Regions from separate parts of the Streptomyces sp. NPDC051133 genome, predicted to be linked through region 2. Evidence: riboswitches for the same ligand, from Rfam matches in the RefSeq annotation. Region 2 holds a riboswitch; the other holds the start of a gene.

Region 1 (15,005 bases), on a different contig from region 2:
TCGGGCGGGTATTCCGGGCCCGCCCTCAAGTTTCCTCCCGGCGCGCGGGGACGCCGGCCGGGTCACTCCCCCGCCGTCTCCAGGACCTTCTTCAGGGCGGCCAGCTCGGTGTCGACCAGATCGGTCTGCTCCTTGAAGAAGGAGTCGGTGAACGCCGGCGGCCGGTGGAAGGTGATCATGAATTCGGCGCCGTCGCCGTTGGGGATCACCCGGGCCGGTACGCGCCAGGAGGCGGTCTCGTCGACGTAGTCGTGGTCGAGGATGCCGAACTCGGCGTTGGCGCGCAGCCGCAGCCGGGCCGGGCCCAGCGGGGTGGACATGCGCCACCAGTCGGGGTCGTCGGTGGGCTCGATGGACCGGACGTTGACGACGGCCCACCGGGGCCAGTTCGCGGGGTCGGCGAGGAAGGCGAAGACCCTCTCGTACGGGCAGTCGATGGTGACGGTCTTGGTGATGGAGGGCTCGATGCTCATCGTGCGCTTCTTTCAAGGGGTGTCGTGCGGTGCTGTCGGATGCGTCTCGCCCACCAGCTGCCGGATCCACTGCTCCAGCTGCCGCCGCTGAGCGGCGCCGAGCGAGCCGAAGTAGTGGGCGTCGTTCCGGTCGGCGATCTCGGCGAGTTCCGGAACCAGGGCCCGCGCCCGGTCGGTCAGGACGAGCCGGACCGTGCGCCGGGAGGCGGGGTCCGGCTCGCGGCGGATCAGGTCCTTGGCCGCGAGCCGGTCGACCAGGCGGGAGACGGCTCCCGGGTCGATGTCCATGTGCGCGGCCACGGCCTTGGTGGTGTCGTGGCCGTGGAAGACACTGATCATCACGCCCCACTGGGACACGGTGACGTCGTGCCGGTCGAGTTCGGCCTCGAAGCGGCTGTGGACCTCGTCGGAGAGACGACGGAGCCAGTAGCCGAGGTGATCGTGAAGTCCACTCGTCTTGCTCACACACCCAGAATCGTTGCCGCGACAACTCTTGTCAAGGCAACAATGAACAGCGCCCGCCGTCCGTCCGTCTCAGCCGGGGACCGACTTGGTGCCGTGCCCGAGACCGCCGACGTGGAGGCCCGCTCCGTGCCGGTGGCCCCGGAGGGCGCTCGGTGTGCGGCAGAACGCGATGAGGGCGGCGTCGTCGTCGAGGCGCCCGCCCACATGGTCGAGCAGGTCGCGGCGGATGTGGTGCAGAAGCTTCTCGGGGCTGCTCCCGGCCCACCGGGCGACGCGGTCGGCGAGCGGGTAGAAGGTGCCGCCGGCGTCCCGCGCCTCGATGACGCCGTCGGTGTAGAGCAGGAGGGTGTCACCGGGCTCGAAGGAGAACACGTCGACGGTGTAGTCCCCGGGGGACGGCCCGTGGATCCCCAGCGGGGGCGCCGGGTGCACGGGGACCGTGACGGCGCTGCCGGAACTGAGCAGCAGGGGCGGCGGGTGGCCGCAGCTCAGGACCCGGGTGACGTGGCCGTCGTCGGGGATCTCCACCAGCATCACGGTGGCGAACCGCTCCCCCAGGTCCTCGTCTGATCCGAGGCTGGGCAGGTTGCGGGCCACGCTGCGTTCGAGGGCGGCGGCCAGCTCGGGCAGGGTGGTGTGGTGGTGCGCGGCCTCGCGGAAGGCACCGATGAGCAGGGCGGCCTCGCCGACGGCGGACAGGCCTTTGCCGCGGACGTCACCGATCATGACCCGCACGCCGTTGTCGGTGGGGGTGGCGGCGTACAGGTCGCCGCCGATCTGCGCCTCTGCCTCGGCCGCCAGGTACAGGCAGGCGATGCTCATGGGGCCGATCCGCTCCGGCAGCGGCCACAGCAGAACGTGCTGGGCGGCTTCGGCGACCATGCGGACCTGTGCCAGCTGGCGCTGGCGGCGCTCGCGCATGACGCAGTAGAACACCGTCAGGGCGGACAGGACGGCCAGGGCCAGGATCTGCACCAGTACGTTGCGCGTGAACAGCACGCCGAAGTGCCAGCCGATGTACGCCTGGGCGCCGACGGTCAGGAGCCCGATCAGCCCGGTCAGCCAGGCACCTGCGAAGGAGACGGTGATCGCGGGAGCGATGACCAGCAGCGGACCGAGGTGGACGTCGGCCGGAACCAGCTGGTCCACCACGGTGATGACCACGATGAGCGCGATGGGAAGCACCAGCAGCGCATGGCTCGACTGCCACGGCTGCCGCATACCCGCAGCGCCTCGCCGGACGTCCACGTCTTCCACAGTGCACCCTCCGGGTGACGGCTGCCGAACGCACGCCCGGCGGATCCGGCCGACCTAGGGTCTTTCCTTCGGATCAGGCCGGCTCCGGCCGACGGGGCTTTCCGGCCGACCCGAGCGGGGTCTGGTGCGTGCAGCTGCAAGGCGGAGGAGGGAGACAACGCGGAGCGTTGGGGACCGACGACAACGCCGCAGATGTGCGTGCCAGACCCCGCGACCCCGGCAAGATCCGAAGGAGAGGGCCTAAGGCGCGGCGGCTACCGGACGGCCACCTCGGGCGGGCGTTCTCGCAGTGCGCCGTAGGCGATGAAGTAGGCGGGGACGCGCCGCACCCAGCGCGACTCGGCGACCAGGTGCGCCAGCCGCCGGGCCCTCGCCGCGCTGCCGAGGGGCGGCCGGCCCTGGAGGACGGGGGCGATGAAGCGGGCGTGAGCCGCCCGCTGGAGGGCCTGGGTGAGGACGGCGGTCGGCCTGCGGCGCCGTTGCAGCCCGCGCACGTCACGCGGGCGTACGGTCCCGCGGCGCAGGGGCTCGGCCAGATAGCGGGCGGCGGCCACGGCGTCCTGCACCGCGAGGTTGATCCCGATGCCGAAGACCGGGGACATGGCGTGCGCGGCGTCGCCGATGCACAGCAGGCCGGGCCGGTGCCAGTGGCGCAGCCGGTCCAGGCGTACGTCGAGGAGCTTGACCTCGTCCCAGGAGCGCAGGGCGTGCGTGCGGCCGGCGATCCAGGGGACGGCGGCGGTGAAGTCCGCGAGGAAGGTGTCGAGACCCGCGGCCCGGCGCCGGGTGTCCGCGCCCTTGGGGATGAGTGCGGCGCACTGCCAGTAGTCGCCACGGTCGATCATCGCCGTCAGGAAGCGGTCGCCGACGCCGCCGACGAGTCCGCGCGGGTCGCCCTCGTGGCGTGGCAGGCGGAACCACCAGGCGTCCATCGGGCAGTTGAAGCGGTGCAGGCCCAGTTCCGGGCGGGACCGGGCGAGCGAGCCGCGGCCGTCGCAGGCGACGGTGAGGACGGCGCGCAGCTCTCCGGTGCGGCCGTCGCAGGTGCGGTAGCGCACCCCGGTCACCCGGCCGGACTCCAGCAGGAAGGAGGTCGCCTCCGTGCTCATGCGCAGGTCGAACGTCGGCTCGCGCCGGGCCTCGTCCGCGAGGAGGTCCAGCAGGTCCCACTGCGGCACCATCGCCACGTAGTTGTACGGGCCGGGCAGCACCGCCAGGTCGGCGACCGTCACGGCAGAGCGGCCGGTTCCGACGGGCAGCTGGACGGTGCGCACCCGGCGCTGCGGCAGCCGGGCGAACCGCTCGGCGAGGCCCAGGTCGTCCAGCAGCGCCAGGGTCGAGGGGTGGACGGTGTCACCGCGGAAGTCGCGCAGAAAGTCGGCGTGCTTCTCCAGGACCGTCACGTGGACGCCGGCCCGGGCCAGCAACAGGGCGAGCACCATGCCCGCGGGGCCGCCTCCCACCACACAGCACGTGGTCCGCTCCATCGCAGTCCTGCCCTTCGCCGGAGCAGTAATTCATCGCCAGATGAATATTGTACTCCTCGGCGGCCCGCCTTCCGAGTCCCGGCAGGGCCGGGCAGCCCCACAGCCGGCCTCGGGGCCGCGTGGTAGCGTCCGGGCGGCGGCTCGGACGTGCCTGCCCCGGACGAGAGGTGCGCCGTACCCGGCCCGCAAAGACGACGCACGCGCGGAGACATCGTGGACACCGGCACGCACCCGATCGACTTCACCTCCACCCCTCCCCGGGGACGCCCGTTGCCGGCGCGGTGGATCCACGGCTCGCCCTCGGCCAAGCACAACACCGACCCGGACATCCAGGTCCACGCCTACGACGAGCACACCTTCGTCCTGCGGCAGAACAAGGCGGTCCACTACGAGGCGCCGTTCCTGTTCCTGCTGTGCGGCAACGAACGGGCCGTGCTGATCGACACCGGCGCCACGGAGTCCGCCGAGTTCTTCCCGCTGCGCCGGGTGGTCGACGGGCTCCTCGCGGACTGGCTCGCCCTGCATCCCCGGGACGACCACCACCTGCTCGTGCTGCACACCCATGGCCACGGTGACCACGTCGCGGGCGACGGCCAGTTCGCCGGCCGCCCCGGCACCACGGTGGTGGCCGCCGACCGCGCCACCGCCTGGCCGTACTTCGGGTTCGACACGGACCCGGAAGCGGTCGCCCACGTCGACCTGGGCGGCCGGGTCCTGGAGTGCCTGGCCACCCCGGGCCACCACGAGGCGGCCGTCACCTTCTACGACCCGGCCACCGGGCTGCTGCTGACGGGCGACAGCGTCTATCCCGGCCGGCTCTACATCCAGGACGTCCCCGCGTTCACCCGCAGCATCGACCGCCTGATCGAGTTCGCCGACCGCCGGCCGGTCACCCATGTGCTCGGCTGCCACATCGAGATGACCGGCGAGCCCGGCGTGGACTACCCCGTGCGCACCACCTACCAGCCCGACGAGCCCCCGCTCCAGCTGACGCCCGCCCACCTGCGCCGGATCCGGGAGGCGCTCGGCCGGCTCGGCGACGACCGCACCCGGCAGGCCTCCTCCGACTTCGTCCTCTGCCCGCACTCCTGACCGCTCCGGGCCGCCCCTCGGCCGGTCAGGCGGCCGTCACCTCGGCTTCCCCCGCCCGGTCGCGGTGGATCGGCGTCTTCGCACCGGTCAGGGGGGCGCCCGTCCCGCCCCGCCTGGTGGCGACGACCTCCGCCACGATCGACAGGGCGGTCTCCTCCGGCGTACGGGCGCCGAGGTCAAGGCCGATCGGGGACCGCAACCGGGCCAACTCGCTCTCGCTCACGCCTTCTTCGCGCAGCCGCCGATTGCGCTCCTCGTGCGTGCGGCGCGAGCCCATCGCGCCGACGAACGCCACGGGCAGCGCGAGGGCCGCCTTCAGCAGGGGTACGTCGAACCGGGCCTCGTGGGTGAGCACGCACAGCACCGTGCGGGCGTCCGTCGGGGTGCGCCGCAGGTAGCGGTGCGGCCAGTCGACGACGACCTCGTCGGCGCCGGGGAAGCGGTCCGGTGTGGCGAAGACGGGGCGGGCGTCGCAGACGGTCACGTGGTAGCCGAGGAACTTGCCGGCCCGCGCCAGCGCCGACGCGAAGTCGACCGCGCCGAAGACGATCATGCGCGGGGGCGGGACGTTCGACTCGACCAGCAGGGTGACGCCGCCGGGGCAGTGCGAGCCGTCCTCCGCGATGTCCAGGGTGCCGGTGCGGCCCGCCTCCAGCAGGGCCCGGGCCTCGCCCGCCGCCGTCCGGTCCAGCTCGGGACGGCCGCCGAGACCGCCCTCGTACGTGCCGTCCTCCCGCACCAGCAGGGCACGGCCGAGGAGTTCGGCCGGACCGCGCGTGACCCGGGCGAGGGCCGCGGGCACCTCCCGGGCGGCGGCCGTCACCGCCGCACCCAGGACCGCGCGGGCGGGCCCCTGCCCGACCACCGGCGTGATCAGGACGTCGATCGTCCCGCCGCAGGTCAGCCCTACGGCGAAGGCGTCCTCGTCGCTGTAGCCGAAGCGTTCCGTGACGCTCTCGCCGGTCTCCAGCGCCTCCCGGCACAGGTCGTACACGGCGCCCTCCACACAGCCGCCGGAGACCGAGCCGATGACACTGCCCGCGCTGTCGACGGCGAGGGCGGCGCCGGGACCGCGCGGTGCGCTGCCGCCGACGGCCACCACGGTGGCCACCGCGAAGTCCCGGCCCTCCTCGCACCAGCCGAGCAGCTGACCGGCGATGTCAAACACGCGGCGCTCCCGCCAGGATGACGCGGTCGGGCCTGATCGGAAGGCTGCGGTGCCGTACACCGGTCGCGTGCCAGACCGCGTTGGCGACGGCGGCCGCGGCGCCCACGATGCCGATCTCGCCGATGCCCTTGATCCCGACCGGGTCGGCCGGGTCGGTGTCGTCGATCCAGTCGGCCTCGATGTGCGGCACGTCGGCGTGGGTGGCCACGTGATAGCCCGCGAGGTCGGCACCGACGTGGCCGCCCGAGGCACGGTCCCGGACCGCCTCCTCGTGCAGTGCCATGGAGATGCCCCAGATCATGCCGCCCCGCAGCTGGTTGCGTGCGGTGAGCGGGTTGACGATCCGGCCGGCCGCGAAGACGCCGAGCATGCGCCGCACCCGCACCTCGCCGGTGGTGACGTCCACGGCGACTTCGGCGAACTGCGCCCCGAACGAATGGCGTTCGGCCGGAGCGAGGGCGCCGATGGCCGCGGTGGTGTCCGACCGCACCGTGACGCCCTCCGGGGGGATGTCGACGCCCAGGGCCAGCCGCTCACGCAGTTCGCCGGCCGCGGCCGTGACGGCCCAGGACCAGGAGCGGGTGCCCATGGAGCCGCCGGCGATCATCGCGGGTCCGAAGTCGCTGTCGCCGATGCGGACGCGGACGCGCTCCGGGGGCGCGCCCAGCGCGTCGGCGGCGACCAGGGTGAGTGCGGTACGGGCCCCGGTGCCGATGTCGGCCGCGGAGATCCGGACGGTGTAGGTACCGTCCGGGTGAGCGGTCGCGGTCGCGGTCGACGGTGCGGCGCCCGAGGGGAAGGACGCCGCCGCCATGCCGGTGCCGAGCAGCCAGCGGCCGTCCCGGCGCCGCCCCGGACGCGGGTCGCGGTCCGCCCAGCCGAACCTGCGGGCGCCCTCCCGGAGGCAGTCGGGAAGGTTGCGGCCGGCGAACGGCAGGCCGGAGACCGGCCCCTTGTCGGGTTCGTTGCGCAGGCGCAGCTCGATCGGGTCGAGCCCGCACTTCTCGGCGAGTTCGTCGAGCGCCGCCTCCAGCGCGAAGGATCCCGGTGCCTCGCCCGGGGCGCGCATGAACGTCGGGGTGGGCACGTCGAGCCGTACCACGCGGTTGGCCGTGTGGTGGGCGTCGGCGTCGTACATCACCCGCGCCGGCGCGGCGCTCGCTTCGACGAACTCGTGCACGGTGGAGGTGAGGCTGACGGAGCGGTGCTCCAGGGCGCGCAGCCGTCCGTCGGCGTCGGCGCCGAGCCTGACGTGCTGGGTGGTGGGACTGCGGTAGCCCGCGAGCGAGAACATCTGGCGGCGGGTCAGGACGACCCGCACGGGCCGTTGCAGGACGGTCGCGGCCATCACGGCGGCGACCTGGTGGGCGCGGACGCCCTTGCTGCCGAAGCCGCCGCCGACGTGTTCGGAGCGTACGCGCACCGCGGACGGTTCGAGCGAGAAGAGGTTGGCGAGTTCACCGACGACCCAGGTGGCTCCCTGGTTGGAGTCGATCACCTCGAGCCGGCCGCCGTCCCAGCGCGCGGTCGCCGCGTGCGGCTCCATCGGGTTGTGGTGCTCTTCGGGGGTGGTGTACTCGGCGTCCACGACGGCGTCCGACGACGCCAGCTCCGCGTCGAGGTCGCCCTTCTCCGTCACCCCGGGCATGTGGCCGTCCACCGGGTAGGCGTCCGGGTGCTCGCCGTCGAAGCCGGTGTCGTGGGGCTCCTGTTCGTAGTGCACCACGAGCGCTTCGGCGGCCTCCCTGGCCTGCTCGGACGTCTCGGCGACGACCAGTGCCACCGGCCAGCCCAGGTGCGGCACCCGGTCGTGCTGGAAGACGGCGCAGGTCGGGTCCGGCTTCCCCAGGAGGCCGGTGTACTCGGTGTCCAGGCGCAGGGCGTTGCGGTGCTCCAGGACGGCCAGGACGCCCGGCATGGCGAGCACGGGGTCGGCGTCGATGTCACGGATGCGGCCGCGTGCGACCGTGGACAGCACCAGCCAGCCGTGCGCGAGGTCCGCGAAGGGGACCTCACCGGCGTAGCGGGCGGCTCCGGTGACCTTGTCCCTGCCCTCCACGCGGGTGTGCGCGGTGCCGACGGAGGGAGCCTGGACGGATGTTCCGGCGGTGACCGTGGTCATCGGGTGGCCTCCTCGGCGAGTTCGGACAGGACGGCCACCACGAGGTTGCGCATGAGGGTCACCTTGTATCCGTTGTGGGGCAGCGGCCGGGCCGCGGCCAGTTCGGCGTCGGCGGCGGCCGCGAAGGTCTCGGCGTCGGCCGGCGCGCCGGCCAGCACGCGCTCGGCGGCCACGGCCCGCCACGGCCGCGAGGCGACCGCGCCGAAGGCCAGGCGGACGTCGCGGACGACACCGTCACGGACGTCGAGCGCGGCGGCGACGGACCCGATGGCGAACGCGTACGAGGCGCGCTCGCGCACCTTGCGGTAGCGCGAGACGGCGGCGACCGGGGCGGCGGGCAGCACCACATGGGTGATCAGCGCGCCCGGCGGCAGGGCGGTCTCGCGGTGCGGGCTGTCACCGACGGGCAGGTAGAACTGGGCGAGCGGCAACTCCCCTGGCCCGTCCGCCGTTTCGAACTGGACGACGGCGTCGAAGGCGGACAGGGCCACGCCCATGTCGGAGGGGTGTACGGCCACGCAGTGGTCGGACGCGCCCAGGATCGCGTGGTTGTGGTGCTCGCCCTCGACGGCCGGGCAACCGCTGCCGGGGACCCGCTTGTTGCACGGTTTGGTGACGTCGGTGAAATAGCCGCAGCGAGTGCGCTGCAGCAGATTCCCGCCCACCGTGGCCATGTTGCGCAGCTGGCCCGACGCACCGGCCAGCACCGCCTGCGCCAGGGCCGGGTAGCGGCGCCGGACCTCGGGATGGGCGGCCAGGTCGCCGTTGGTGACGGTGGCGCCGATGCGCAGCCCGCCCTCCGGCGTCGACTCGATGTCGTCGAGCGGGAGTTCACGGATGTCGACGAGCCGGGCGGGCCGTTCGACGCCGGTCTTCATGAGGTCGACGAGGTTGGTGCCGCCGCCGAGGAAGCGCGTGTCCGGATCGGCGCCGAGCAGCGCGACGGCGCCGGAGACGTCGGACGCCCGCTGGTAGTCGAACTCCCTCATGCCACGGCCTCCTTCGCGTCCGCGCCGACGCCGGCGCGCTGCGAGGTCGTCCCCGCTTCGCCGCCGCGCTCCGCGTCCGCCCCTGCTTCGGCGGCCCGGGCGACCGCCTCGACGATCGAGACGTACGCGCCGCAGCGGCACAGGTTGCCGCTCATCCGCTCCCGGATCTCCTCCGCGGACAGGGGCGGTGGCCCCGCCTCGGGCCTGACGTCGCCGGTGACGGCGCTCGGCCAGCCCGCCGCGTGTTCCCGGATCACCCCGATCGCCGAACAGATCTGCCCCGGGGTGCAGTAGCCGCACTGGTACCCGTCCAGGTCCAGGAAGGCCTGCTGCACCGGGTGCAGCCGTTCCCCGTCGGCCAGGCCTTCGACGGTGGTGATCTCGCGGCCCTCGGCGGCCACGGCCAGCTGCAGACACGCGACGGCCCGGCGCCCGTCCAGCAGGACCGTACAGGCGCCACATTGGCCCTGGTCACAGCCCTTCTTGGTGCCGGTCAGATCGAGACGCTCGCGCAGCGCGTCGAGCAGGGTGGTGCGGTGATCGACGGGCAGTGTGTACTTCTCTCCGTTGATCTTCAGGGTGATGACACTGGACGCCGATGAGGCCATGAGCAGCTTCTTTCGCATTTCCAGGACAGACGGGAAGCGGACGGACGGGACGCGGACAGTGGGGACGCGGTCCGGCCGCCGGCGTACGGGCGGCGCGGGAGGAGTGCGTGGTGGGGGGCTCCGCAGGGGTGGGGCGATGTGCGGAGCGCTCGGTCGAAGTCGTGGCTGCCGACTGCCGTGGGGCCGCGTCCGCCGCTATCGTGGACGTAACCGGACAGCTGTCCGCTACCTGAGAACGTAACGGACAGCTGTCCGGTTAGCAAGAGCGGGGTTCAGGCCAGAACCCTCGAGGAGGACGCGTGCCCGAGAAGAAGGACACACCGCTGCGCTCGGACGCGCAGCGCAACCGGGAGCGCATCCTGGACGTGGCACTCACCGAGCTGACGCGCTGCGCGGACACCCCGCTGAGCGTGATCGCCAAGAAGGCGGGCGTCGGCCAGGGCACCTTCTACCGGAACTTCCCCAACCGTGAGGCGCTCGTCCTCGAGATCTACCGCCACGAGATGCAGCAGGTCGCCGACAGCGCGGCCCAGTTGCTGGCGACCCTGGCGCCGGACCGGGCCCTGCGCGCGTGGATGGACCGGCTCGCCGAGTTCGCCATGGCCAAGGCCGGCCTGGCCGACGCGATCCGGCAGGTCACCGGCGCCCCCGGAGGCCCGGCGAAGCCCTCCCCCACACCGGTGGCCGCCGCCGCGGAACTGCTGCTGCGCGCCAGCGAGGAAGCCGGCACCATCCGCCCCGGCATCAACGGAGAGGACTTCCTCCTGACCATCGCCGGTCTCTGGCAGCTCACCCCGCGCGACGACTGGCAGCCACGCGCCGCCCGGCTCTTCGATCTCGTCATGGACGGGCTGCGCGCCGGGGCGCCAGGGCGGCGCGGCCGCTGACGGGGCGGCCCGGCGCACCGCCCGGCCCCGCACGGCCGGGACCGGGTCACCCGGCGCGATTCAGAGGTTTTCCCGTACGACCCGCTCGGCCACTTCGTGCTCGGCGGCCGCCGGGTCGAGCTCGCTCACGCTCAGCAGGTCGGTGTCGTCGTTGAGGTGCCGCTCCCACGCGGCGGCCATGCGTTCCCGCTGCTCCTGGGGCAGTTGCTGGACCTGGTCCCGGCTGGCGGGCGACAGCGCGTGGACAAAGCGGTGGACAGGGTCGGTCTCCATGGCCGTTCCTTGCGTCGCGGTACCGTCTCGTGCCTGGTGGTGACGGGTGTGCCGAGACATGTGCCCTGACGCCCCCTCATGGATGCGCCCCGGCGCACATGTCACCCGAAGAGACGGGCAGTGGGCCCCCTCCGCCGAAGGGGGCCCACTGCGCGCACCGGCTCATGCGCCGCCGTCACCCGGCGCCACCGGGATGTCAGCGACGGTGTCCGCCCTCGTGGCCACCGTGGAGGACACCGCCGTGCCGCTCCTCGCCACCGTGGAGGACACCGCCGTGCCGCTCCTCGCCGTGGTGCCAGTCACCCTCGCCGCGATGCCGGTCGTCCCCGTCGCGCCGGCCGTCCCCGTCGTGCCGGCCACCGTTGTCGGCGCGGTGGTCGTGGCCCCAGCGGCCCCCGTCGCGCCGGCCGTCGTCGTCGGCGCGGTGACCGCGGCCCCAGGAGAAGTCGTCGACGAAACGGCCCTGGTCGTCGCGGAGGGTGGCCGTGTCGGAGTCGTTGCGCCACACGTACGCGCGCCGGTCCTGGTACAGGTCGGTTCTGGTGTCCCGGCCCACGCCGGTGTGCACGCGGACGGTGGCACCGCCCTCCAGCCGGACGTGACGGAAGGTGTACGTGTGGCCGTCCTCGTCCGACAGGGTCCAGCCGCCCAGGTTCATCCCCCGGCGCGCGTGGTTGGTGATGTCCACCCACTCGCTGTTCAGCGAGCGGTGGGAGCCGATGCCCCGGCCCGGGAAGGCGTGCTGCACGTCGCTGATGAACACGCCGCTGCGGCCCGGGCGGTGGTGGTCGGCGGCCTGGGCCGGCAGCGCCGCCGCCCCCACCACCGCGGCGGCCACGGCGGCGGCAGCGGTGAGGCGACGGACAGAGGCAGAAACGGATACGGACACGAAGGTCCCCCTTCACAGGGAGTGCGGGTGGCGGCCGGAGTGGCCGCACCCCCACACCGTGCCCGACTCATCCCGTATGTGAGGGAAATGCTCGGGCAGTTACAGATTCCGAACGGTTTCGTGACGGTTGCTTGAAATATGCATTCGGCACCGAAGGTCTCGGTCGTACGTCTCGCAGCGGTAGCCTGCTGATGAGGGCAGCCATGACCGATGAGGTGCGCATCCGGCTCCTCGGCGGGTTCGCCGTGGCGGTCGAGGACCGCCCGGTCGCCGCCGGGGCGTGGCGGCTGCGCAAGGCCCGGGTCCTGCTGAAACTGCTGTGCCTGGCCCCGGGCCACCGCCTGCACCGGGACCGGCTCTACGACGTGCTCTGGCCGGATCTGGACCGGTCGGCCGCATCCAACAACCTGCACCAGGTGCTGCACTCCGTGCGGCGTGCCCTGGCCTCCGCGGGCGCGTCGGGTGACGTCGTCGTACTCCGCGACGACCTGGTGCTGCTCGGGCCCGACGGAGGCGTGCACGTCGACCTCGACGCGTTCCACGAGGCGGCCGGGCGCGCCGCGGACGGCGGCGGCATCGCGGACTATCGGGCCGCGCTCGCCCTGGCCGGTCCCGGTCTGCTGCCGGAAGACCGGTACGAGTCCTGGGCGAGCGAGGCGGCCGAGGCGCTGCAGACGCGCCGTACCGCGCTGCTGCTGGGGCTCGCCGCGGCGTTGGAGGACGCTCACCACACGGCCGACGCCGTCGAGACGCTGCGCGCCCTGATCGCCGAGGACCCGCTGCACGAGCCCGCTCACCGCTCGCTGATGCGGATCCTCGCCGACGCCGGGCGGCGCCGGGACGCCCTGGCCGTCTACGAGCGGCTGCGGGACACCCTCCACCGCGACACCGGCGCCGATCCCGACCCGCAGACCCGCCGCCTGTACCGGGCGCTGCTGGCCGACTCGGTCGAGGCACCGGAGCGGCCCCGGGAGGCCGTACGGCTGCGGCTGCCCGTGCCGGCCACGGCGCTCATCGGCCGGGACCGCGAGATCGCCGAGGTGGAGAAGCTGCTCGGGCGCAGCCGACTGCTGACTCTCACGGGGGCGGGTGGCTGCGGCAAGACCCGGCTCGCGCTGGCCGTGGCGGGGCGCCGGGCCGGTGACTTCCGGGACGGGGCCTGCTTCGTGGACCTGGCCGGGCTCGCGGAGCCCGGCCTGCTGCCCGAGGCGGTCGCCGCGGCCCTGGGGCTGCAGCTGCCGCCGTCCGGCGGGAGCCGGGCAGCGCTGATCGCCCAGCTCGGCGGCCGGGAGCTGCTGCTGGTGCTGGACAACTGCGAGCACCTGATCGACGCGTGCGCCGTCCTGGCCTCGGAGGTCGTCGGCCGCTGCCCGGGCGTCCGTGTGCTCGCGACCAGCCGGGAGCCGCTGCGCAGTTACGGGGAGCGGACCTTCAGGGTGCCCTCGCTCGGGCTGCCGGATCCGCGCCGGCTGCCGTCCGTGGCGGACCTGGGCCGTTTCGCGTCGGTACGGCTGTTCGTGGAGCGTGCCGCCGACGCGGACACCGGATTCCGGCTGTCCGAGGAGAACGCGGCCGCCGTCGCGCAGATCTGCTTCCGGCTCGACGGGATGCCCCTGGCACTGGAGCTGGCGGCCGCCCGGGTGCACGTCCTGGCGCCCCGTCAGATCGCCGAACGCCTCGACGACGCCCTGACCCTGCTCGGCCGCGGCAGCCGGCACGGTGTGACCCGGCAGCAGACGCTGCTGGCGACGCTGGAGTGGAGCCACCGGCTGCTCGACGACGAGGAACGGCGCCTGTTCCGCCGGCTGGCCGTCTTCGTCGGCGGACTCTCCCTCACCGCGGCCGAGGAGGTGTGCGCGGACGGCGGGGACGGCAGCCCGGTGCTGGACCTGCTCGACCGGCTGGCCGACAAGTCCCTGGTCCTCGTGGAGACCCGGCGGGAGGAGGTCCGCTACCGGCTGCTGGAGACGATCCGGCAGTACGCCGGGGACCGGCTGCGGGCCGCCGGGGAACGGGCGGCCACCGAGGCCGGGCACCGGCGCTTCTACCTGGCACTCGCCGAGGCCCGGGACCGTGAGCCGCCCACCGGTGTCTCGGGGGCGACCTCGCTGGAACTGGAGGCCGACTACGGCAATCTGCGCGCCGCCCTGCGCTCCCTGCTGAGCCACGAACCGGACGACGCGCTCCGGCTGGCCGTGGCCCTGCGCTCGTTCTGGCCGGAACGCGGGCACCTCGCCGAGGGCCGGCGGTGGCTGGACGACACCCTGGCCGCCGCACCCGAGCCGTCCCCGCAGCGGGCGAAGGCGCTGATGGGACAGGCCGTGCTGGCGATCCGCCTCGGGGACTGCTCCCCGCTGGAGGACATCGCCGAGCAGATCGTCGGCATCCAGCGGCGGCGGCCCGATCCGCGGGCGGCCGCCCACGCACACGCCCAGCAGGCGGTCCTGCTGTGGATGCGGGGTTCGTGGGACCGCGCCCGCGCCGCCCTCGATCTGGCCCGCGCACTCGCCCGGGACGCGAGCGAGCCCTCGGTCCTCGCCGCCGCCGCGCACCTCGCGAGCGTCTGGGCCGTCTGCCGCGGCGAGGGCCCCGCGGCCCGTGCGGCGTGCGAGGAGAGTCTGCGGATGCTCGATGACGCCGAGGCGGCGGGTGAACCGTTCTTCCCGGTCATGACGCCCGGCTACGCGGTCGAGGAGGACGACGCCGGGCAGGTGTCGCTGTTCTTCGAGGAGACGGTGCTCGCCGGCCGTACCGTCGGCCGGCGCCGGGCACACGGCTACGCCCTCGCGCAGTCGGCGTGGGCGAGCCGCCTCGACGGCGATCCGGGCGCGGCCGCCACGGCGGCGGAACGCGCTGTCGACTGCTTCCGCGGGCTCGACGACCCGCACGGCGAGTCCCTGGCCCTGAACACCCTCGGCAACATCCACCGCAGCCACGGCGCGCACGACGCGGCGCGCACGTATCTGGACGCGGCGCTGGCGATCAGGCGCCGGCTCGGTGACCGCCGGGAGGAGGGCATCAGTCTCGGCTGTCTCGGCCTGCTCCACCTGGCCGACGGCGACACCCACAACGCACGGGCGGCCCTCGCCCGTGTCCTCGCGGGCTTCGAGGAGACCGACGACTTCCCGGGCATCACCAACAGCCTGCTGCACCTCGGTCTCGTCGCCCGGGCCGGTGGGGACCCGGCACGCGCCCGTGCGCTGATGACCCGCGCCCAGCGCCTGGAGGACGTCGCCGGATCGCGCTCCGCCGCCGCCTGGGTCGCGCTCGTGCTGGCGCAGCTGCTGTGGCAGGC
Region 2 (15,005 bases):
GGCAGCGACCAGCCGCCCAGGGCGTCCACCCGGGAGAACATCAGCGTGATCGCGACGAAGTCGAAGAAGGTCGCCGTGAAATTCCCGAACGTGGTCATGGCGAAGGACGCCCGGTAGGCCATCGTCGACCTGATCCACATCCCCGCGACCAACCGGTACACCCGGACACTCTCCGCGAGCCGGCCGCGCTCAGCCACCCTGCACCACCACCCGTCGCGTCGCCGCCGACTGCACCAGCCGCCCGGCACCCAGCAACACCACCGCCCACGCGCCCTGGAAGACGTACGTGCTCAGCGGATCCCCGTGCCCGAGCAGGATGTCCGCCGGCGCCTGCAGCAGCGACGACCAGGGCAGCACCCGCACGACCTCGCCGAGCGCGCCCGGGAACACGTTCAACGGCAGCAGCATCCCCGAGCAGAAGTAACCCAGCAGCCACGCCATCTGCCCCACGCCCGCGCCGTCCAGCAGCCAGAACGCGGACAGCGCCACCAGGTACCGGATCCCGAAGCCGACCACCATGGCCAGCAGCACGGCCACGAAGAACGCCACCCACGTCCCCGCGTCCGACGGCAGGTACGCCGGGAAGCACAGTGCCCCGAAGACGAACGGGACCATCCCCCGCCCCAGCAACTGGAAGAACGCCCGCCCCACGTCCGCGGCCAGCCACCACAGCTGAAGATCGGCGGGCCGGTACAGGTCGATCGCCACGTCCCCCGTACGGATGCGCTCGATCAACTCGTCCTCGACACCGCCACCACCGATCGCGAGGGTCGACAAAAAGGCCTGCCCCAGCCACACATAGGTGACGGCCTGCGCCTGGTCATAGCCTCCGAGGTGCGGTTTCACGTCCCACAGCGCCCGGTACGTGTAGACCAGGATCAACCCGAAGACCGTGTTGGTGAACACCCCTGCCGCAGTGGCCGCCCGATAGGTCGCGTACCGTCTGAATCCCCCCGCCGCGACGGCCCCGTACAACCGTCCAGCGCCCACGCCAGTCGACCTCCTCGGACACCTCGACACCGAAGCGCAGGAGCCTAGTCCGGAGGCCCGGCGGCCGGCCACGCATTTTGTGCCCAAAGCGTGCTGGAATCCGGGAACGGAACGCCAGGTGCGAGAGTCTTCAAACCGGGGGCGCAGAAGGCGTACGAGGCGTACAGGAACGTACGACGCGAAACAGGAGTCCGTGCACGACATGAGCGACGAGCCGCAGCCGCAGCAGCCGAAGGAAGGCGTGGCGCCGGAAAAGCCGCTGCCGGCTGAAGGGCCCGGGGCCCCGGAGGTCCGCGAGGAGCAGGCCACCGAGAGGGGGAAGGGGACGCAGCGCACCGGCGGTACCGACAGCGCCGACGGCACCGGCGAGCCCGGGGACGCCAGGCCGGAGCGGGCGAAGTCCGGGGACCGGTCGGGTACGGCCGAACGGATGACGCCGGGCGACGCCGCGCGTGCCTCCGCGGCCACGTCGAAGAGCGGCTCGGGCACGCCCGGCAAGCCGGCCCGGGCTCCGTCGGACCCGGCAGGTGAGGCGGCTCGGGACGCGACGAAGACGGCCGGTGGCGCGGCTGGGGGTGCTTCGGCCTCCGGCGGTGACGCGGCTGGGGGTGCTTCGGCCTCCGGCGGTGACGCGGCTGGGGGTGCTTCGGCCTCCGGTGGCGACGCGGCTCGGGGCGCTTCGGCCTCGGACGGTGGCGCGTCTGCGGGTCGTTCTGGTGTGGCCTCGGACGGTGGCGCGTCTGCGGGTCGTTCTGGTGTGGCCTCGGACGGTGGCGCGTCTGCGGGTCGTTCCGGTGCGGCCGCGGAACGCGCGGGCCGCGACGACCGTACGGCCTCCGTCGCCCGCGCCCGTCAGGCGGCCCTCGGCGGCCGCACCGACGGCAAGGGCATCCCGGCGCCCTCCACGGACTCGTCCGCTTCCCGTGGCGGCGACCCGGCGTCCCCCGGGAGTTCCGCGTCCGGGGCCGCCGCCTCCGGTGGGGACACCCCCGCCCCGACCCCGGCGACGACCAAGGACGGCGAGGACACCGGCAAACGCCGGCCCCAGTCCGCCGAGAGTACCCAGGTGCTGCGCCGCGTCACCCCGCCGCGCGGACCCCAGGACACCGGCGAGGACCAGCCGGCCGAGAGCACCCAGGTGCTGCGCCGCGTCACCGCGCCCCGCAAGGGCGAACCCGCCGATCCCGCCAAGGCCCGCGCCGCCCGCGCCGCCGCGGCCGGCCTCGGCGCCGCCGCTCAGGCCTCCCCCGCGGGCGCCGCCACCCCCCGCCCCCGCACCGGCGACGGCACCGGCGACGGCACCGGCACCGGCGTCCGGCCCAAGGCGAAGCCCGCCACGCCCGCCACGCCCACCACGCCCGCCACCCCGCATCCCGCCCCGTCCTCCGAGGCCGGGACCGCCGCCCTCGCCGCCACCACCGCGGACACCCCCACCTCCACCCCGACCCCCGCCCCCGGCAAGGGCAAGAAGCCCAAGCGGCCCAAGCGCACCGGATGGCGACGGCTGTTCCCGACCTGGCGCATGGTCCTCGGCACCTTCGTCATCGGCGTCCTGCTCGTCATCGGCCTGTTCTTCCTGGGCTACTCGATGGTCAAGATCCCGCCCGCCAACGCCCTCGCCACCAAGCAGGCCAACGTCTACCTCTACGCCGACGGCTCGCAGATCGCCCGCGACGGCGAGATCAACCGCGAGAACGTCACCCTCGCCCAGGTCTCCAAGGACGCCCAGCACGCCGTCCTGGCCGCCGAGGACCGCGACTTCTACACCGAGTCCGCCATCGACCCGAAGGCCATGATCCGCGCCGGCTGGAACACCGCCACCGGCAAGGGCAAGCAGTCCGGCTCGACGATCACCCAGCAGTACGTGAAGAACTACTACCTGGCCCAGGAACAGACGGTCACCCGCAAGGCCAAGGAGTTCTTCATCTCGATCAAGCTGGACCGCAACAAGTCCAAGAACGAGATCCTCGAGGGCTACCTCAACACCAGCTACTTCGGCCGCAACGCCTACGGCATCCAGTCCGCCGCCCAGGCCTACTACGGCAAGGACGCCAAGGACCTCGACCCGGCCCGCGCCGCCTACCTCGCCGCGCTCGTCAACGCGCCGAGCGAGTACGACGTCGTCGCCCACCCGGAGAACAAGGCCGCCGCCGTCGCCCGCTGGAACTACGTCCTGGACGGCATGGTCAAGCAGGGCTGGCTCAGCCAGTCCAAGCGCGCCGGCATGACGTTCCCCATGCCCAAGGAACAGACGATCTCCACCGGCCTGTCCGGCCAGCGCGGCTACCTCGTCGAAGCGGTCAAGCACTACCTGACCACCAACAACATCCTCACCGACGACCAGCTCGCGGCCGGCGGCTACCGCATCACCACCACCATCCAGAAGAACCGGCAGGACGCCTTCGTCAAGGCCGTCCACGACCAGCTGATCTCCAAGCTGGACAAGAAGAACAACAAGGTCGACCGCTACGTCCGCGCGGGCGGCGCCTCCGTCGACCCCAAGACCGGCAAGGTCGTCGCCATGTACGGCGGCGTCGACTACGTGAAGCAGTACACCAACGGTGCCACCCGCGGAGACTTCCAGGTCGGCTCCACGTTCAAGCCCTTCGTGTTCACCTCGGCGGTCCAGAACGGCTCGACCACCCAGGACGGCCGCACCATCACCCCGAACACCATGTACGACGGCACCAACGAACGCCCCGTCCAGGGCTGGAGCGGCGGCACCTACGCCCCCCAGAACGAGGACCAGAAGTCCTACGGCCAGATCACCGTCACCAAGGCGACCGACCTGTCTGTGAACGCCGTCTACGCGCAGATGGCCGTCGACGTCGGCCCGTCCAAGGTCAAGCAGACCGCGATCGACCTCGGCATCCCCTCCGCCACCCCGGACCTCCAGCCGTACCCGTCGATCGCCCTCGGCACCGCCACCGCCAGCGTGCTGGACATGGCGGAGGGATACGCCACGCTCGCCAACCACGGCAAGCACGGCACGTACACCCTCATCGAGAAGATCACCAAGGACAACACCGAGGACGTCCAGCTCCCCGGCCAGAACGTCAAGCAGGCCGTCAGCCGCGAGGCCGCCGACACCACCACCTCGATCCTGCAGAGCGTCGTCGACAACGGCACCGCCACCGCCGCGCAGAACGCCGGCCGTCCCGCGGCCGGCAAGACCGGCACCGCCGAGAACGACACCGCCGCCTGGTTCGCCGGCTACACCCCGGACCTGGCCACCGTCGTCTCCGTCATGGGCCAGGACCCCGTCACCGCCAAGCACATGCCGCTGTACGGCGCCCTCGGCCAGGCCCGTATGAACGGCGGCGGCCCGCCCACCCAGATCTGGGCCCAGTACACGCACGACGCCCTGCGCGGCAAGCCGTCCGCCGACTTCGACCTGCAGCTCCAGCAGGGCGCCGACCAGCCGCAGGCGCCCAGCAGCTCCGGCTCCGCCCAGCCCGGCACCACCGGCGACCAGAACACCGGCGGCACCACCACCGACGGCGGCCAGGACAACGGCGGCACGACCGCCAGCCCGACCGACGGCGGCACCACCACCGGCACGCCCACCGACGGCGGCCCGACCACGGACGGCGGCACCACCGCCGGCGACGGCTCCACCACGGACGGCACCACCACCGGCGGAGGCGACACCACCGGCGGAGGAACGCCGACCGGAGGCGGCGACACGACCGGCGGAGGCACCACGACCGGCGGCGGCACCCCAGGGGGCGGCACGGCCGCGGGCGGGGGCACGGACGGCGGCGGCACGACGGGCACGGCCGCGGGCGCCGGCGGCGGAGACCCCGGCGCCTGACCCCGGCATCAGTGCCCGCTGGTCGCCTTCAGCCCCACCACGGCGACCAGCAGCAGACACACGAAGAACACCCGGGCGGCGGTGACCGGCTCACCCAGCACCACCATGCCGAGCACCGCCGCCCCGGCCGCGCCGATGCCCACCCACACGCCGTAGGCGGTACCGATGGGCAGGGACTTCGCGGCGTACGACAGCAGCACCATGCTCGCGACGATGCCGGCGCCCGTGAACAGACTCGGGACCAGCCGGGTGAACCCCTCGCTGTACTTCATCCCGATCGACCAGGCCACTTCCAGCAGACCGGCGACGACCAACAGAACCCACGCCATGACAGGCACCTTCCGAGACGCAACGACTCTTCATCGGTGCGTCGTCTTTGCCTGCATCCCGGTACGGCGCGTCTCGTCGGGCTCGCTCCCGAACATAGCAAAACAACGACAAAGGGGCCGGTGACCACCGTCACCGGCCCCTCTGCCCTGATCCGTGAATCAGAGATCCGTGAATCAGAGATACAACCCGGTGGAGTCCTCCGACCCCTCGAACCGGTCCGCGGCGACGGCGTGCAGATCACGCTCGCGCATGAGCACGTACGCCACACCCCGCACCTCGACCTCGGCCCGGTCCTCCGGATCGAACAGAACCCGGTCACCCGGCTCCACGGTCCGCACGTTCTGACCGACCGCGACGACCTCGGCCCAGGCCAGGCGCCGCCCGACCGCCGCGGTCGCGGGAATCAGGATCCCGCCCCCCGACCGCCGCTCGCCCTCACCGGTCTCCTGCTTGACCAGAACCCGGTCGTGCAGCATCCGAATGGGCAGCTTGTCGTGATGGGGGGTCCTGTGCTCGTTTCTGTTGGCGCTCACGCCTCGAACTTACCTGCCTTCGCCCCGGCCGTACGCCTCCGGGTCAGCCCTTGCGCCGTCGGGCACCCAGGGCGATCAGCCCCACGACGCCGACCGCGAGCAGCGCCACGGGCACGACCCGCTCCACCCGCAGCGCCCCGTCCTCGTCCACGAACTGCGCCCGCACCTCGGTCACGGCCCGGTTGACCTGCACGTACGCCCGCCCGACCGTGTGGTCGATGTTGGCGACGACCTTGGCCTTCGCATCCCCGACGATCGTCTTCGGGTGCACCCGCACCCCGATCTCGTCGAGCGTCTCGGCCAGCACGTCGCGGCGGCGCTTGATGTCCGCCTCGATCTGCGCCGGGGTTCTGGTGTCCGACGTGTCCGCCACCGTACGGCCTCCGAAGTCTGCCGAAGTCTGATGCTGTTCCGGACAGTCTGTCAGCTCATGCCCGCACCGCACCGCAAGGCCCCCCGGTTACGCTGGCCCGATGAGCGAGCGACTCCAGCCGGGGGACGTGGCCCCCGCCTTCACCCTCCCGGACGCCGACGGCACCGAGGTGTCCCTTTCCTCCCACAAGGGCCGCAAGGTCATCGTCTACTTCTACCCGGCCGCCCTGACCCCCGGCTGCACGAAGCAGGCCTGCGACTTCACGGACAACCTGGAGGTCCTGGCCACCGCCGGCTACGACGTCATCGGCATCTCCCCCGACGACCCGGAGAAGCTGGCGAAGTTCCGCGACAAGGAGTCCCTGAAGGTCACCCTCCTCGCCGACCCGGACAAGAAGGTCACCGAGGCCTACGGCGCGTACGGCGAGAAGAAGAACTACGGCAAGACGTACATGGGCGTCATCCGCTCCACGATCGTCGTCGACGAGGAGGGCAAGGTCGAACGAGCCCTCTACAACGTCCGCGCCACCGGCCACGTGGCCAAGATCATCAAGGATCTGGGCATCTGAGAGGCCTGTACCCAACTGCTGGCGGCCCGCACCGGGACGACCCGGGGCGGGCCGCACCTTCGGCTGCTGTGCCCCAACTGCCATGCCGGCACACGCACCTGGTGCCGAGGGGGCGGACGACGAAAGAGCGGCCCCGTACACTGAGCGAGGCAAAACAGCCTGCAGGCTAATTGTCCGTTTTGGGGCGGTCGTGGCGAAATAGGCGATACGCGCGGGTTTTAGGTGCCCGTGGGAGAAATCCCGTGTGGGTTCGAGTCCCACCGACCGCACATGAGAGGGGCCGTCCGGCCGGGCGGCCCCTTCTTGCTCAGCCCAGCAGCTCCCGCACGACCGGTACCAGGGCCCGGAACGCCTTCCCCCGGTGGCTGATCGCGTTCTTCTCCGCCGGGGTCAGTTCCGCGCAGGTGCGGGTTTCGTTCTCCGGCTGGAGGATCGGGTCGTAGCCGAAGCCGTTCGTGCCGGCGGGGGCGTGGCGCAGGACGCCCCGGAGCTGTCCCTCGACCACCCGCTGGCTGCCGTCCGGCAGGGCCAGGGCCGCCGCGCAGGCGAAGTGTGCCGCCCGGTGTTCCTCGGCGATGTCGGAGAGCTGGGCGAGCAGCAGGTCCAGGTTGGCCTGGTCGTCGCCGTGGCGGCCGGCCCAGCGGGCGGAGAAGATGCCGGGGGCGCCGCCCAGGACGTCGACGCACAGGCCCGAGTCGTCGGCGACCGCGGGCAGGCCCGTGGCCTGGGCCAGGGCGTGGGCCTTGAGCAGGGCGTTCTCGGCGAAGGTGACGCCGGTCTCCTTGACGTCGGGGACCTCGGGGTAGGCGTCGGCGCCGATCAGCTCGTGCGGCAGGCCTGCTTCGGCGAGGATCGCCCTGAGTTCGGTGATCTTTCCGGCGTTGCGGGTGGCGAGGATCAAGCGGGTCATGCCCGTCAGTATTCCTCGCCGCCCGGTGACGGTTTCGTCTGCCCCGCTTACAGTTCCGCCTGCCCCGCGCCGCCCAGTGTGCGCAGGTCGAAGACCTCGGCCATCCTGGCGAAACCCAGGTCACTGGGGTGCAGGTGGTCGCCGGAGTCGTAGTCGGGGCGCAGGCGCTGCGGGGCGTAGGGGTCGCGGAGGGCCCTGTCGAAGTCGACGACCGCGTCGTACAGCCCGCCGGACCTGATCTGGGCGTTGACCTGCAGGCGTACCGCCTCGCGGGCGGGGGTCCAGCCGCGGTGGCCCCGGAAGGGCATGAGGGTGGCGCCGACGACCTTCAGTCCGCGGGCGTGGGCCTGGCGGACGAGGGTGCGCAGGCCGGCCGTGATGCGGTCCGGGTCGGCGAGCCGGGGGTTGCGGATGATGTCGTTGATGCCGAGGTCGATGACGACGACCTTGACGTCGGGGTGGGAGAGCGCGTCGCGGCCGAAGCGGCCGAGGCCGCTCTGGTTCTCGGCGGGCCGGCCGAGTCCGTCCGCGAGGACCTGGTTGCCGCTGATGCCTTCGTTGACGACGCTGTAGCGGGGGAGTTGCTGTCCGCCTTCGAGGGCGGTGCGGAGCCGGCCGGCGAGGATGTCGGGCCAGCGGTGGTTGGCGCCGGTGGTGGAGGTTATGCCGTCGGTGATGGAGTCGCCGAAGACGACGGCGGTGCCGTCTGCCTCGTTGCTGAGGACGTCCAGGGCGGTCAAGTAGCGCCAGTAGGAGGTCTGTTCGGTGTACGGGGTGCCGGTGGCGTCCTCGGTCGCGTCGCCGGCGGCGACGTAGGAGATCTGCCGGGCGTGGGGGTGGTAGGTGACCGGGCCGGAGGGGGTGGGGGAGTAGGTGGTGACCAGGACGTCGCTGCCGTGGGGGATGGTGAGGCGGACGGCGTCGCTGACGATCTGTCCGCCGGCGGGTATGACGACGCCGGTGCCGCCGTTGAAGGTGAGGCGCCGCATGGTCTGGGGGTCGGCCGCCGCGGTGGCGTCTCCGGTGGAGAGGGCGAGGGAGGCGTGCGTGAGGGTGAGCGGTGACTGGCCGTAGAGATTGGACAGTGTGATGCGGGCACTCGTACCACCGGTGTCGGCGTGTACGACGTTGCGGACCGAGTGGCCTGCCATGCCGTTCGTCTCGGTGCCGGGTTCTCCGCCCACGGGGGCGGTGGACCAGGAGCCGACCCAGGTTCCCGCGGAGACGGGGGCGGCGGACGAGTCGCGGTGGGCGCGGTTGTCGGTGAGGGCGCTGCGGGGTGTGCCGTCGTCGGCTGCCACGGTGACGTATATGGCGGCGGACAGTGCCACGACCAGCGCGACGAGCGCAGTCAGTACTGCATAACCATGACGCTTGGCCACGCTTTTGTTGTTCTCCTCGGGAGATGGGAGCCCGGGGCTCCGATCTAGGTCACTCCATGATGCGGCATGGGGTGCGGGGAGATGACAGGGCCCTGCCCAGGACTCCCGTCCAGACAGACGCCGGGAACTCTTGTTCCGTTCCGGGAGTCGGTCAGGAAGGGACAATTGTGTGCGGGATCACCGAGCGGGTGGAGCTGACGGGTGGAGCTGATGGAACCTACGGAGACGGCAGGACCGGCGCGGGCCACGTCGTACCGGACCATGACGGCCTTCACTCCGGCCGACGAGGAGCGCCGGCGCGGGGTGCGGCGCATGAAGCTGACGGCGACCGCGTTGCTGCTGTTCGTGGCGGTGGTCTATGTGGTGGCGAAGGCGGCCGGGCACGAGGGTGCCGGGGAGTGGACGCAGTATGTGGCGGCGGCGGCCGAGGCGGGCATGGTGGGCGCGCTGGCCGACTGGTTCGCGGTGACGGCGCTGTTCCGGCATCCGATGGGGCTGCCCATTCCGCACACCGCGATCATTCCGACGAAGAAGGACCAGCTGGGGGTCTCGCTGGGGGAGTTCGTCGGGGAGAACTTCCTCTCCGAGGAGGTCGTGCGGCAGCGGCTGCGGGCGGTCGGTATCGGCAGTCGGCTGGGGGCCTGGCTGGCGGAGCCGGAGCATGCGGACCGGGTGACGGCGGAGCTGGCGACGGCGTTGCGGGGTGCGCTGACGGTGTTGCGGGACTCGGACGTGCAGGTGGTGGTGGGGGAGGCGATCACCCGTCGGGCGAACGTGCAGGAGATCGCGCCGGGTGTGGGGAAGATGCTGGAGAAGATCGTCGCCGACGGAGGGCACCGGCGCGCGGTGGATCTGGTGGTGGCCCGTGCGCACGGCTGGCTGGTGCTGCACCGGGACGACGTGATGGTGGCGGTGGAGGGCGGTGCGCCGGGCTGGACGCCGCGGTTCGTGGACCGGAAGGTGGGGGAGCGGGTCTACAAGGAGTTGCTGCGGTTCGTCACGGAGATGCGGGACATGCCCTCGCATCCGGCGCGTGGCGCGCTGGACCGTTTCCTCACGGATTTCGCCTCCGATCTGCAGTCCGACACGGACACCCGGGCCCGGGTGGAGCGGTTGAAGGGTGAGGTGCTGGGCCGGGGGGAGGTGCAGGATCTGATCGCGTCGGCCTGGACGGCCGTACGGTCGATGATCGTGGCGGCGGCGGAGGACGAGCGCAGTGAGCTGCGGTTGCGGGTGCGGGGGGCGCTGCTGTCGCTGGGCCGGCGGATGGCGACCGAGCCGAAGGTGCAGGGCAAGGTCGACAGCTGGGTGGAGGGCGCGGCGGTGCACGTGGTGACGACGTACCGCAAGGAGATCACCTCGCTGATCACGGACACCGTGGCGAGCTGGGACGCGGAGCACACCACCCGGAAGATCGAGGCGCACATCGGCCGCGATCTGCAGTTCATCCGGATCAATGGCACGGTGGTGGGATCACTGGCGGGTCTGCTGATCTACGTGGTGTCGCGGGCGCTGGGGGCCTGAGTCGTCGGGGCTCCGTGCCTGAGCCGACCGGGCTCCGGGCCTGAGCCGACCGGGCTCCGGGCTGAGTCGTCGGGGCTCCGCGCCTGAGCCGACCGGGCTCCGGGCTGAGTCGTCCGGGCTCCGGGCCTGAGCCGACCGGCTTCCGGGCTTGAGTCGTCCGCGCTCCGTGCCGACTGATTCCGCAGGTTGCGGGCACCCGCTTGGTGCCGTCCCCCGCTCTTCCCGGGGGACGTCCTTCGACGAGGAGGGAGCCCATGAGCGCAGCCGAGGCGGCATCGCCGGAGACCGGACGGACCATCACCACCACCATCCCCGCCCGGTTGGACCGCCTGCCCTGGTCCCGCTGGCACTGGACGATCGTGATCGGCCTGGGCACCGTATGGATCCTGGACGGCCTGGAGGTCACGGTCGTCGGCAACATCGCGAGCCGGCTGTCCGAGCCCGGCAGCGGTCTGTCGATCACCTCGGGCCAGATCACCGGCACGGCCGCCGCCCTGTACGTGGCGGGCGCCTGTATCGGCGCCCTCTTCTGGGGCCGGCTGACCGACCGCTTCGGACGCAAGAAGCTGTTCATGATCACCTTGGCGGTGTATCTGGCGGCGACGGCGCTGACGGCCGTGTCCTGGGAGGCCTGGTGGTTCTTCCTGTTCCGCTTCCTGACTGGCTTCGGCATCGGCGGTGAGTACGCGGCGATCAACTCCGCGATCGACGAGCTGATCCCGGCGAACTACCGCGGCCGGGTCGATCTGATCATCAACGGCAGTTTCTGGCTCGGCGCGGTCGGCGGTTCCCTGCTGTCGATCGTGGCGCTCAACACCGACCTGCTGGCGGCGAACGTCGGCTGGCGTCTGACCTTCGCCCTCGGCGCCTTCCTCGCCCTGGTCATCCTGCTGGTACGGCGGCACGTCCCGGAGAGCCCGCGCTGGCTGCTGATCCACGGCAGGGACCGGGAGGCGGAGGAGATCGTCTCCGGTATCGAACGGCAGGTGGAGGAGCAGCGGGGTGAGCGGCTGCCCGAGCCGGAGGGCGGCGAGCTGGAGATCCACCAGCGCAAGAGCGTCACGTTCCTGGAGATCGCCCGCACGGTCTTCGGCCAGTACCGCAAGCGGGCGGTGCTCGGCTTCTCCCTCTTCATCGGGCAGGCGTTCCTGTACAACGCGATCACCTTCGGCTTCGGCGCGATCCTGACGAAATTCTTCGACGTGCCGTCCGACCACACCGGCTACTACTTCGCGGTGATCGCGGTCGGCAACTTCTGCGGCCCGCTGCTGCTGGGCCACCTGTTCGACACGGTCGGCCGGCGGGTGATGATCTCCTCCACGTACCTGCTCTCGGGCCTGCTGCTGTTCGGCACGGCCTGGCTGTTCGACCGGGGCTCGCTGAGCGCGGCCACGCTGACGGCCTGCTGGTGCGTGGTGCTGTTCTTCGCCTCGGCGGGTGCGTCCAGCGCGTACCTGACGGTCTCGGAGATCTTCCCGATGGAGACGAGGGCGATGTCGATCGCCTTCTTCTACGCGCTCGGCACGGCGGCGGGCGGCATCAGCGGCCCCCTGCTCTTCGCGGATCTCACCGGCACGGGCAAGGTCGGCGACACGGTCCTGGCGTTCTCGATCGGCGCGACCCTGATGTGCCTGGCGGGTCTGGTGGCCGCGTTCCTGGCGGTACGGGCCGAACGCCGCTCCCTGGAGGACATCGCCCGTCCGCTGACGGCGGTGGCCGGCCGGGCCAGGGCGGCGACGAAGGGCACCCGGCCGTCGGGCAGTACGCCCGGCTCCCAGGGCCCGGGCCCTTCGGCACCACCGGCGGCGAGCAGGCCGTAGGGGCGCGGGCGCCGCGGGCGTCGTCGGCGGTGGGCGGGCTGTGGCGGGCGCGTCGGTAGCGCCTCTGCCGTCGGCGGTCGGGCTGGAGCGCGTCTGGCGTCGGTGTCGGTCGGGCTTCTGCCGGGCGGTCAGGCCGTAGGGGCTTCTGCCGGTCGGCGGTCAGGCCGTAGTGCTTCCGCTGCCCGCTGCCCGCTGCCCGCTGCCCGCGGCCGGCAGGCCCTCAGCTCCGGCGGTCGGCGACGGCCCAGGAGGCGAGGGCGACGGCCCCCGCGACACCGAGCACCGACGGCCAAGCGCCGATCTTCTTGGCGAGCGGGTGGGACCCGGCGAACGCGGCGACGTACGCGGCCGTGAGCGCACCCGCGGCCTTCCCACCCGCCTGCGCGCGCCACTGCTGGGCCGCGGCGGCGCCCGCGACGGCCAGCACCGCTCCGCCCAGCGGCCGCTTCTTGGTCCAGCGGGCGACGCCGTAGCCGCCGACGAGTCCACCGGCGGCGACGACCGCGCTGGGAACCTTGGCCATGAGTGCCTCCTCGTCATCCCCCGTGCCTGCCTCGCGACACGTCAGGTACGTCCTGTGAGATCTCCCCCGAGGCTAACGCGCAGGCCGGTCCATCACCCGAACGTGAGTCGTGGCTTGTCAACTTTCTACCGGCGAGCTATATAAGAAGTCGTAGGGCATCGCACCCAGTTCCTGTAGAGAGGAGTGACCCGTGATGCTCATGCGCACGGACCCCTTCCGCGACTTCGACCGGCTCACGCAGCAGGTCTTCGGAAACAACGCGCGCCAGTCCGCCATGCCGATGGACGCCTACCGCGCCGGTGACGACTTCCTGGTCCACTTCGATCTGCCCGGCATCGACCCGGAGACGATCGAGCTGGACGTCGAGCGCAACGTCCTCAACATCCGCGCCGAGCGCCGCAACCCCGCCCCCGAGGGTGCGGAGATGCTCCTCGCCGAACGGCCCACGGGCACCTTCACCCGCCAGCTGTTCCTCGGTGACACCCTCGACACGGAACGCATCGACGCGTCGTACGAGGCCGGCGTCCTGACCCTGCGCATCCCGGTGGCCGAACAGGCCAAGCCGCGCCGCATCCAGATCAGCGGCGGCGTCGGCGACCGCAAGCAGATCAGCGGCTGAGCCGGCATCGGCAGGGAGGCTGACGGAACGGGCTGAGCCGCAGCCCCGGCCCGCGCCCCTGAGCCGCGGCCCGGCCCGACCCGCCCCCACGTGTCCCGAGCCCGCCCCCCCGGGCTCGGGACACGACGCTCACGCCTCCCGGACCCTGCCCCCGCCCCCCCGGCCCCCCGCCCCACAGGCCGCATGAGACCACATGCCGCACATTGGCCGAACTGCCCCTCATGCCCGCCGCGTTACGGGGTACCAGACGTCCGGATATCCGGATGCCCGGTGCCCGGAAGTGTCCTGGAGGAGGAACCACCACGATGACCGTGACGACGCCGCAGCCGCAGACGAGAGCCACGATCCCCGCCCCTTCCCTGTACGCGGGCGAGGCAGCGGACACCACGCGCTGGCAGGAACTGACGGAGGCGGTACGCGAGGCGGGTCAGTACGGCACGAGGGCACAGGCCGAACGCGTCACCCGCGCCGTCCTCTCCGCCTTGGGCGGCCACGTGACCGGCGAAGAACGCGTGTCCCTGGCCCAGGCCCTCCCCCGGGAGGCGGGCATGCTGATCGCGGCCCAGATCCCCGCAGCGCGGTCCCTGACCGCGAGGCAGTTCGTGGAGTCGGTGGCGACCGGCATCGAGGGCTCGACCCCCGCGACGGCCCGCTGGGACGTCAGCTCGGTGCTCGGCGTCCTGGCGGACAGGATCGGCGAGCCCCTGACCACCCGCCTCCTCGGCCAACTCCCCCCGGGCTACGCCCTCCTCTTCGGCCGAGCGGAACTCGCCCCCACGGCCTAGCGCCATCGCCCCGCACGAGGGCGCCGCCGAGGGTATGTGCGGCGCCCTGTGACGACGCTCAGCTGGCGCTCATTCCCCGCTCCGGCCAGCGCCCCCGCGCGTCGTACGACGCGTTGATGGCACGCGAGGCTTTGAGGAAGAGGTAGTCGATCTCACCGTCGACGGGCCGGGCCGACCGCGTCACGGTGTCGAGGCAGAGCTGCCGCCCCATCTCCTCAGGACCGGCACCGAAGGAGTACCGAATGCTTCCGTGCCGCACGGCAGTGCTGTCAGCCTTCGCGAAATAGACGAGAGCGGCCAAGGCGGGATCCCCTCAGACCCGGTCGAGCTCCTGATGAGGCTCGGCGGGCAGCTCCACCCGAATCGCGTCCCCGGGCCGTACGACACCGCCTTCCCGTACGACCCCCATGATCCCGGCCTTGCGGACGAGCCGCCCGTCGTCCCTTCGCGAGACGACCTGCTTCAGCAACCCGTGCCGGAAGTCGTCGATCTGCGCACATGGATTCCGCAGCCCGGTCACCTCGACGACGGCCTCGTCCCCGATCCGCAGCAGCGTCCCCACGGGCAGCCCGAGCAGATCGATCCCACGGGTGGTCACGTTCTCCCCGAGGTCTCCGGGCCGCACGCCGAACCCCGCGCCGGCGACCTCCTCGAACAGCTCCTCGTGAATGAGGTGCACCTGCCGCAGATTCGGCTGAGTGGGATCGGCCTTGACCCGCGACCGGTGCTTCACGGTCACCCCGGCGTGCACGTCCCCCTCCACCCCGAGCCCGGCGAGCAGCGTGATGCTCTCCCGGTTGGGCTTGGTGAAGGAGTACTCCTCATTACGACTGA

The links. Region 2 has a riboswitch for guanidine ahead of AB0N17_RS06690 (multidrug efflux SMR transporter). Riboswitches for the same ligand answer to the same signal wherever they lie in the genome.
Region 1: it holds a riboswitch for guanidine, as region 2 does, so the genes downstream of both, AB0N17_RS34715 (MBL fold metallo-hydrolase) here and AB0N17_RS06690 (multidrug efflux SMR transporter) in region 2, are expected to answer to the same signal.

Annotation. Positions count from the first base shown of each region.
Region 1 is NZ_JBFBBK010000046.1:52,455-67,459, reverse strand. Features, by position in the region: gene AB0N17_RS34735 (SRPBCC family protein) at 63-473, opposite strand; gene AB0N17_RS34730 (MarR family transcriptional regulator) at 486-938, opposite strand; gene AB0N17_RS34725 (PP2C family protein-serine/threonine phosphatase) at 1,008-2,159, opposite strand; gene AB0N17_RS34720 (FAD-dependent oxidoreductase) at 2,450-3,682, opposite strand; guanidine-III (ykkC-III) riboswitch at 3,816-3,883, shown strand; gene AB0N17_RS34715 (MBL fold metallo-hydrolase) at 3,896-4,774, shown strand; gene AB0N17_RS34710 (XdhC/CoxI family protein) at 4,800-5,942, opposite strand; gene AB0N17_RS34705 (xanthine dehydrogenase family protein molybdopterin-binding subunit) at 5,935-8,064, opposite strand; gene AB0N17_RS34700 (xanthine dehydrogenase family protein subunit M) at 8,061-9,053, opposite strand; gene AB0N17_RS34695 (2Fe-2S iron-sulfur cluster-binding protein) at 9,050-9,661, opposite strand; gene AB0N17_RS34690 (TetR/AcrR family transcriptional regulator) at 9,961-10,548, shown strand; gene AB0N17_RS34685 (hypothetical protein) at 10,609-10,821, opposite strand; partial or broken gene AB0N17_RS34680 (lamin tail domain-containing protein) at 11,234-11,659, opposite strand; gene AB0N17_RS34675 (BTAD domain-containing putative transcriptional regulator) at 11,914-15,005, shown strand, end outside.
Region 2 is NZ_JBFBBK010000004.1:128,938-143,942, forward strand. Features, by position in the region: gene AB0N17_RS06675 (ABC transporter permease) at 1-140, opposite strand, end outside; gene AB0N17_RS06680 (ABC-2 family transporter protein) at 190-990, opposite strand; gene AB0N17_RS06685 (transglycosylase domain-containing protein) at 2,057-4,804, shown strand; gene AB0N17_RS06690 (multidrug efflux SMR transporter) at 4,813-5,133, opposite strand; guanidine-III (ykkC-III) riboswitch at 5,169-5,237, opposite strand; gene AB0N17_RS06695 (co-chaperone GroES) at 5,308-5,667, opposite strand; gene AB0N17_RS06700 (DUF3618 domain-containing protein) at 5,711-6,040, opposite strand; gene bcp (thioredoxin-dependent thiol peroxidase) at 6,141-6,608, shown strand; tRNA gene AB0N17_RS06710 (tRNA-Leu) at 6,793-6,877, shown strand; gene rdgB (RdgB/HAM1 family non-canonical purine NTP pyrophosphatase) at 6,916-7,518, opposite strand; gene AB0N17_RS06720 (SGNH/GDSL hydrolase family protein) at 7,566-8,900, opposite strand; gene AB0N17_RS06725 (DUF445 domain-containing protein) at 9,111-10,424, shown strand; gene AB0N17_RS06730 (MFS transporter) at 10,679-12,244, shown strand; gene AB0N17_RS06735 (hypothetical protein) at 12,465-12,767, opposite strand; gene AB0N17_RS06740 (Hsp20/alpha crystallin family protein) at 12,961-13,386, shown strand; gene AB0N17_RS06745 (DUF2267 domain-containing protein) at 13,692-14,171, shown strand; gene AB0N17_RS06750 (hypothetical protein) at 14,230-14,472, opposite strand; gene AB0N17_RS06755 (MOSC domain-containing protein) at 14,485-15,005, opposite strand, start outside.